2 linked regions of the Streptomyces sp. 2114.4 genome follow. Each later gene encodes a partner of the first gene's protein in a complex. Links are inferred from orthologs where the notes say so. Each region holds a gene or a part of one and is shown in the gene's direction. Other genes may lie near its edges.

Evidence for each region.
Region 2: the proteins of secA (region 1) and secY are in contact, whole or in part, in a crystal structure (PDB 3DIN), measured with the Thermotoga maritima proteins. The link is inferred for Streptomyces sp. 2114.4 from one-to-one orthologs. Residues at the interface, in WP_004082002.1 of Thermotoga maritima: Glu261, Ala262, Arg263, Lys300, Ala301, Arg302, Thr303, Ile304, Ile305, Leu323, Tyr324, Asp325, Pro326, Val329, Ser330, Tyr333, Ile336, Lys340, Phe345, Val349, Glu363, Phe364, Tyr374, Ser375, Gly376, Gly377, Glu393, Ile395, Thr482, Ser483; in WP_004081795.1 of Thermotoga maritima: Glu108, Gly109, Glu110, Glu111, Ala236, Glu237, Arg238, Arg239, Ile240, Thr241, Ile242, Gln243, Tyr244, Ala245, Arg246, Arg247, Val248, Thr249, Gly250, Arg251, Arg252, Val253, Tyr254, Gly256, Ala257, Ser258, Thr259, Tyr260, Leu261, Pro262.

Annotation. Positions count from the first base shown.
Region 1 is NZ_FYEY01000001.1:2,985,701-2,989,355, reverse strand. Bases 24-3,367 are described here. They hold secA (preprotein translocase subunit SecA), read left to right. Parts: upstream 24-341; coding sequence 342-3,167; downstream 3,168-3,367. Other genes in these bases: CFW40_RS36630 (Rv3235 family protein), read right to left, coding at 3,287-3,367; CFW40_RS12925 (GNAT family N-acetyltransferase), read right to left, coding at 24-89. Outside these bases: more of CFW40_RS12925, read right to left, coding at 1-23; more of CFW40_RS36630, read right to left, coding at 3,368-3,655. UniProt on the Escherichia coli protein: Required for protein export, interacts with the SecYEG preprotein conducting channel.
Region 2 is NZ_FYEY01000001.1:3,460,883-3,464,080, reverse strand. What follows is about bases 136-3,022. They hold secY (preprotein translocase subunit SecY), read left to right. Parts: upstream 136-865; coding sequence 866-2,179; downstream 2,180-3,022. Other genes in these bases: map (type I methionyl aminopeptidase), read left to right, coding at 2,959-3,022; CFW40_RS15000 (adenylate kinase), read left to right, coding at 2,179-2,835; rplO (50S ribosomal protein L15), read left to right, coding at 184-639; rpmD (50S ribosomal protein L30), read left to right, coding at 136-182. Outside these bases: more of rpmD, read left to right, coding at 1-135; more of map, read left to right, coding at 3,023-3,198. UniProt on the Escherichia coli protein: The central subunit of the protein translocation channel SecYEG. Consists of two halves formed by TMs 1-5 and 6-10.

The DNA of each region.
Region 1 (3,655 bases):
TCCTGGCACGCGGCATGCACCGCGGGCGCGTCGGAGGGCTCGAAGGGACGCAGCACAAGGCGCTCGGTGGCGAGGGTGACGGGCTTCATGGCGTGAGTCTGCACAGTGGCGCGCGGCGTGGCGAAGGGTTTTCCGGGCGATTCCCGGCACCTGCCCGGCACCTTCTCGCGGCCTCGTGCGTTCACGCTGAGGAGGGGACAGCGGGGTTCGCTGCGGCGGACCTCCCGGCCCGGCAGCGTCCTCCTTTACGATGGCCGTTGCGGCGGGGCCTGCCCCCTTGGAAAAATGCCGCGCCCGCGCACTCGACCGTGCAGGCCCGACCGGCAAGGAGACCAGCCCAAGTGTCCGTCTTGACGAAGATCATGCGTGCAGGCGAAGGAAAGATCCTGCGCAAACTGCACCGCATCGCGGGCCAGGTCAACTCCATCGAGGAGGATTTCGCCGCGCTCTCCGACGCTGAGCTGCGGGCGCTCACGGATGAGTACAAAGAGCGCTACGCCGACGGCGAGAGCCTTGATGACCTGCTGCCCGAGGCGTTCGCCACGGTCCGTGAGGCCGCCAAGCGCGTGCTCGGCCAGCGGCACTACGACGTCCAGTTGATGGGCGGCGCGGCCCTTCACCTGGGGTATGTGGCCGAGATGAAGACCGGTGAGGGCAAGACCCTGGTCGGTACCCTCCCGACGTATCTCAATGCGCTGTCCGGCAAGGGCGTCCACCTGATCACGGTGAACGACTACCTGGCCGAGCGCGACTCCGAGATGATGGGCCGGGTCCACAAGTTCCTGGGTCTGACCGTCGGTTGCATCCTCGCCGACATGACCCCGGCCCAGCGTCGTGAGCAGTACAACTGCGACATCACCTACGGCACGAACAACGAGTTCGGCTTCGACTACCTGCGTGACAACATGGCCTGGTCGCAGGACGAACTCGTCCAGCGGGGCCATAACTTCGCGGTGGTCGACGAGGTCGACTCGATCCTCGTCGACGAGGCCCGTACGCCGCTGATCATCTCCGGCCCGGCGGACTCGGCCACCAAGTGGTACGGCGACTTCGCCAAGTTGGTGCGCCGCCTGAAGCGGGGCGAGGCCGCCAACCCGCAGCGCGGCATCGAGGAGACCGGCGACTACGACGTCGACGAGAAGAAGCGCACCGTCGGCATCCACGAGTCCGGTGTCAGCAAGGTCGAGGACTGGCTGGGTATCGACAACCTGTACGAGTCGGTCAACACCCCGCTCGTCGGTTACCTCAACAACGCGATCAAGGCCAAGGAGCTCTTCAAGAACGACAAGGACTACGTCGTCATCGACGGCGAAGTCATGATCGTCGACGAGCACACCGGCCGTATCCTGGCCGGCCGCCGCTACAACGAGGGCATGCACCAGGCCATCGAGGCGAAGGAAGGGGTGGAGATCAAGGACGAGAACCAGACCCTCGCCACGATCACCCTGCAGAACTTCTTCCGCCTCTACGACAAGCTCTCCGGCATGACCGGTACGGCCATGACCGAGGCCGCCGAGTTCCACCAGATCTACAAGCTCGGCGTCGTCCCGATCCCGACGAACCGCCCGATGGTCCGTATGGACCAGGCGGACCTGATCTACCGCACCGAGACCGCGAAGTTCGACGCGGTCGTCGAGGACATCGTCGAGAAGCACGGGAAGGGCCAGCCGATCCTGGTCGGCACCACCTCGGTCGAGAAGTCCGAATACCTCTCCCAGCAGCTCAACAAGCGCGGTGTCGCCCATGAGGTGCTGAACGCCAAGCAGCACGACCGTGAGGCGCCGATCATCGCGCAGGCCGGCCGCAAGGGCGCCGTGACGGTCGCCACGAACATGGCCGGCCGTGGTACGGACATCAAGCTCGGCGGCAACCCCGACGACCTGGCCGAGGCGGAGCTGCGCCAGCGCGGCCTGGACCCGGTCGAGCACGTCGAGGAGTGGGCGGCCGCGCTGCCCGCCGCCCTGGAGCGCGCCGAGGCCGCGGTCAAGGCGGAGTTCGAGGAGGTCAAGGAGCTCGGCGGGCTCTACGTCCTGGGCACCGAGCGGCACGAGTCGCGGCGCATCGACAACCAGCTGCGCGGTCGCTCCGGCCGTCAGGGCGACCCGGGCGAGTCGCGGTTCTACCTCTCCCTGGGCGACGACCTGATGCGGCTGTTCAAGGCGCAGATGGTCGAGCGGGTCATGGCGATGGCCAACGTCCCCGACGACGTACCGATCGAGAACAAGATGGTGACGCGGGCGATCGCCTCCGCCCAGTCGCAGGTCGAGCAGCAGAACTTCGAGACGCGGAAGAACGTCCTGAAGTACGACGAGGTGCTGAACCGCCAGCGTGAGGTCATCTACGGCGAGCGCCGCCGCGTCCTGGAGGGCGAGGACCTGCAGGAGCAGATCACGCACTTCATGGAGGACACCATCGACGCCTACATCCAGGCGGAGACGGTCGAGGGCTTCGCCGAGGAGTGGGACCTGGACCGCCTGTGGGGCGCGTTCAAGCAGCTCTACCCGGTCAAGGTGACGGTCGAGGAGCTGGAGGACGAGGCCGGCGACCGCGCGGGCCTCACCGCCGAGTTCATCGGCGACGCCATCAAGGACGACATCCACGAGCAGTACGCCGCCCGCGAGGAGCAGCTGGGCTCGGACATCATGCGGGAGCTGGAGCGCCGGGTCGTGCTGTCCGTCCTGGACCGCAAGTGGCGTGAGCACCTCTACGAGATGGACTACCTCCAGGAGGGCATCGGCCTGCGGGCGATGGCCCAGAAGGACCCGCTGGTCGAGTACCAGCGCGAGGGCTTCGACATGTTCACCGCGATGATGGAGGGCATCAAGGAGGAGTCCGTCGGCTACCTGTTCAACCTGGAGGTACAGGTCGAGCAGCAGGTCGAGGAGGTCCCGGTGGAGGAGGCGGCGGAGCCGGCCTCGCTGGACGAGCAGGAGGCGGTGCCCGCGGCTGCCGGGCGTCCGGAGATCCACGCCAAGGGCCTGGAGGCGCCGCAGCGGCCGGACCGGCTGCACTTCTCCGCCCCCAAGGTGGACGGTGACGGCAGCGTCGTCGAAGGCGACTTCATCAGCGACGAGGAGGCGGTGCCGGCCCGTTCCGAGTCGGACGGTCTGACCCGTGCCGAGCGTCGTAAGGCCCAGAAGAGCGCTGGGCGTCGCCGTAAGAAGTGAGCGAGAAGGCGGCCCGGGCAGCTGATGCCTCAGCCGTGTGAACGAGGGCGCCCCGGCCGGAGAACGGCCGGGGCGCCCTCGTGCTGCCGGGCGGGGCGTCAGCCGCGCTGCCGGGCAGGTCAGGACGCCGGGCCGCTGACGGCCGGGGACGGGCCGATGTCGAGGGCGGCGCAGCGCCACCGGGAGTCGGCGCCCAGCTCCAGTCGGAAGGCCAGGGCCCGCAGCCGTCCGTCCGCCGCGATCCGGGCGAAGGCCTCGATGACGCCGCGGCACGGCCGGCACAGGCCGCAGTCGCGCACGGTGGGGGCCTCGCCGCGCCGGCCGGACGCCGTGACCGGCCGCAGCGGCGCCTGCGGCGCGAGCTCCGCCAGCCGGTCGTACGCGGCGGGCAGGGCATGCCCCAGCAGGGCGTGGACGGGGCGCTGCCCGCTGAGTGCGAGCACCAGCTGATGGGCGAACCAGTGATGCGGCCGGCTCTCGTGTGCCCG
Region 2 (3,198 bases), 480 kb from region 1 along the record:
TGGCGCACCTCAAGATCACGCAGACGAAGTCCTTCATCGGTAGCAAGCAGAACCACCGCGACACCCTCCGTTCGCTGGGCCTCAAGCGGCTCAACGACGTGGTTGTCAAGGAGGACCGCCCCGAGTTCCGCGGCATGGTGCACACCGTCCGCCACCTCGTGACGGTTGAGGAGGTCGACTGACATGGCGGAGAACAACCCGCTGAAGGTCCACAACCTCCGGCCCGCCCCGGGTGCCAAGACCGCCAAGACCCGTGTCGGTCGTGGTGAGGCGTCCAAGGGTAAGACCGCTGGTCGTGGTACCAAGGGCACGAAGGCCCGTTACCAGGTTCCGGAGCGCTTCGAGGGTGGGCAGATGCCCCTCCACATGCGCCTCCCGAAGCTGAAGGGCTTCAAGAACCCCGCCCACAAGCAGTTCCAGGTCGTGAACCTGGACAAGCTGGCCGCGCTCTACCCGCAGGGTGGCGAGGTCACGGTGACCGACCTGGTCGCCAAGGGCGCGGTGCGCAAGAACGAGCTCGTCAAGGTGCTCGGCACCGGCGAGATCTCCGTGGCGCTGCAGGTGACGGTTGACGCCGTTTCCGGCTCCGCCAAGGAGAAGATCGCCGCCGCCGGCGGCACCGTCACCGAACTCATCTGAGTTCGCTGACTCAACTGACCGGGGATGCCCATCGTTTGGGGCATCCCCGGTTGGTCGTTCCACGGGGGTATGGTCGCCGGTAAGGTGGGATGGACTGTTGTTTTCCGGGCTCTGGCCCGGACCCCCGCCGCGCGGGCCGTGTCCGCGCGGTTTTTGCCCGCTCCGTATTCGTCGATCCTCAAGACCGTCACCTCTCGCACTCAAGGCGGGAGGCGCAGGAGGCACCGTGCTCACCGCGTTCGCCCGAGCGTTCAAGACGCCCGACCTGCGCAAGAAGCTGCTGTTCACATTGGGCATCATCGTGCTCTACCGGATCGGCGCACACGTCCCGGTCCCCGGGGTCAACTATGCGAACGTCGAGACCTGCATGAAGCAGGCCGGCGGGAGCAGCGGGTTGTTCGCCCTGGTGAACATGTTCAGCGGTGGTGCGCTGCTGCAGATCACGATCTTCGCGCTGGGGATCATGCCGTACATCACGGCGAGCATCATCCTCCAGCTGCTGACCGTGGTGATCCCGCGACTGGAAGCCCTCAAGAAGGAGGGCCAGTCCGGACAGGCGAAGATCACCCAGTACACCCGCTACCTGACCGTGGCGCTCGCCATCCTGCAGGGCACCGGCCTGGTGGCCACGGCCCGCAGCGGTGCGCTCTTCCAGAGCTGCCCGGTCGCCAGCGAGATCGTCCCCAGCGACTCGATCTTCACCACGATCACCATGGTCATCACGATGACCGCCGGCACCGGTCTGATCATGTGGCTCGGTGAGCTCGTCACCGACCGCGGTATCGGCAACGGCATGTCGATCCTGATGTTCATCTCCATCGCGGCCGGCTTCCCGGGCGCCCTGTGGCAGATCAAGCTCACCGGCAAGCTGGCCGACGGCTGGATCGAGTTCTTCGCGGTGATCGCGGTCGGCCTGGCGATGGTCGCCCTGGTGGTCTTCGTCGAGCAGGCCCAGCGGCGCATCCCGGTGCAGTACGCGAAGCGGATGATCGGCCGCCGGTCCTATGGCGGTACGTCCACGTACATCCCGCTCAAGGTGAACCAGGCGGGTGTGATTCCCGTCATCTTCGCGTCATCGCTGCTCTACATTCCAGCCCTCATCGCACAGTTCAGCGGGTCGAAGGCGGCATGGGCGACGTGGATCGCCACCAACTTCACCAAGGGAAATCACCCGGTTTACATCGTTACGTACTTCCTGCTGATCGTGTTCTTCGCCTTCTTCTACGTCGCCATCAGCTTCAACCCCGAAGAAGTTGCCGACAACATGAAGAAGTATGGTGGCTTCATCCCGGGTATCCGGGCTGGTCGCCCGACGGCCGAGTACCTCAGCTACGTGCTCAACCGGATCACGTGGCCGGGCTCGCTGTACCTGGGGCTGATCGCGCTCGTACCAACAGTGGCGTTGGTGCTTTTCAACGCGAACCAGAACTTCCCGTTCGGCGGGACGAGCATCCTGATCATCGTGGGTGTGGGTCTGGAGACCGTGAAGCAGATCGAGAGCCAGCTTCAGCAGCGCAACTACGAAGGGTTCCTCCGCTGATGCGAATCGTCCTCGTCGGACCCCCGGGGGCCGGCAAGGGTACGCAGGCTGCGTACCTTGCCAAGAACCTCGAGATCCCGCACATCTCCACGGGGGACCTGTTCCGCGCCAACATCAGCCAGGGCACGCCCCTCGGCCGCGAGGCGAAGTCGTACATGGACGCCGGCAACCTGGTGCCCGACTCGGTCACCATTGCGATGGCCGAGGACCGTATGGAGCAGGCCGACGCGGCAGGCGGTTTCCTCCTGGACGGCTTCCCGCGCAACCTTGGCCAGGCCAAGGCGCTGGACGAGTACCTCAAGGACAAGAACCTCAAGCTGGACGCCGTCTTGGACCTGGAGGTCCCGGAGGACGAGGTCGTCAAGCGGATCGCCGGCCGGCGCATCTGCCGCAACGACTCCAGCCACGTCTTCCACGCGGAGTACAACAAGCCGAAGGCCGAGGGCGTCTGTGACGTCTGCGGCGGCGAGCTGTACCAGCGGGACGACGACCGCGAGGAGACCGTCCGCAAGCGGCTCGAGGTCTACCACACCGAGACCGAGCCGATCATCGACTACTACAAGGACCAGGACCTGGTCGTCACCATCCCCGCCATGGGGAAGGTCGACGAGGTCACCCGGCGCTCCATGGCGGCCCTGCCGTCGCGGGACGCGTAGCAGCACACGGTCTCCGATACGGCCGCGGTGCCCGCAAGGGCTACCGCGGCCGTATCGTGTACGGGGCGGTCGTCACGGCCGCCGGATATGCGTTGCAGTCGGTTCAGGAAGGCGCCAGCCGTCATGGTGGAGATCAAGACCCCCGAGCAGATCGCGAAGATGCGCGAGGCGGGGCTGGTGGTCGCCGCCATTCACGCGGCGACCCGCGAGGCCGCGGTGCCCGGCGCCACGACCAAGGACCTGGACGACGCGGCACGCAAGGTGCTCGCCGAGCACGGAGCGAAGTCGAACTTCCTCGGTTACGGCGGCTTCCCCGCGACGATCTGCACCTCGGTCAACGATGTCGTGGTCCACGGCATCCCC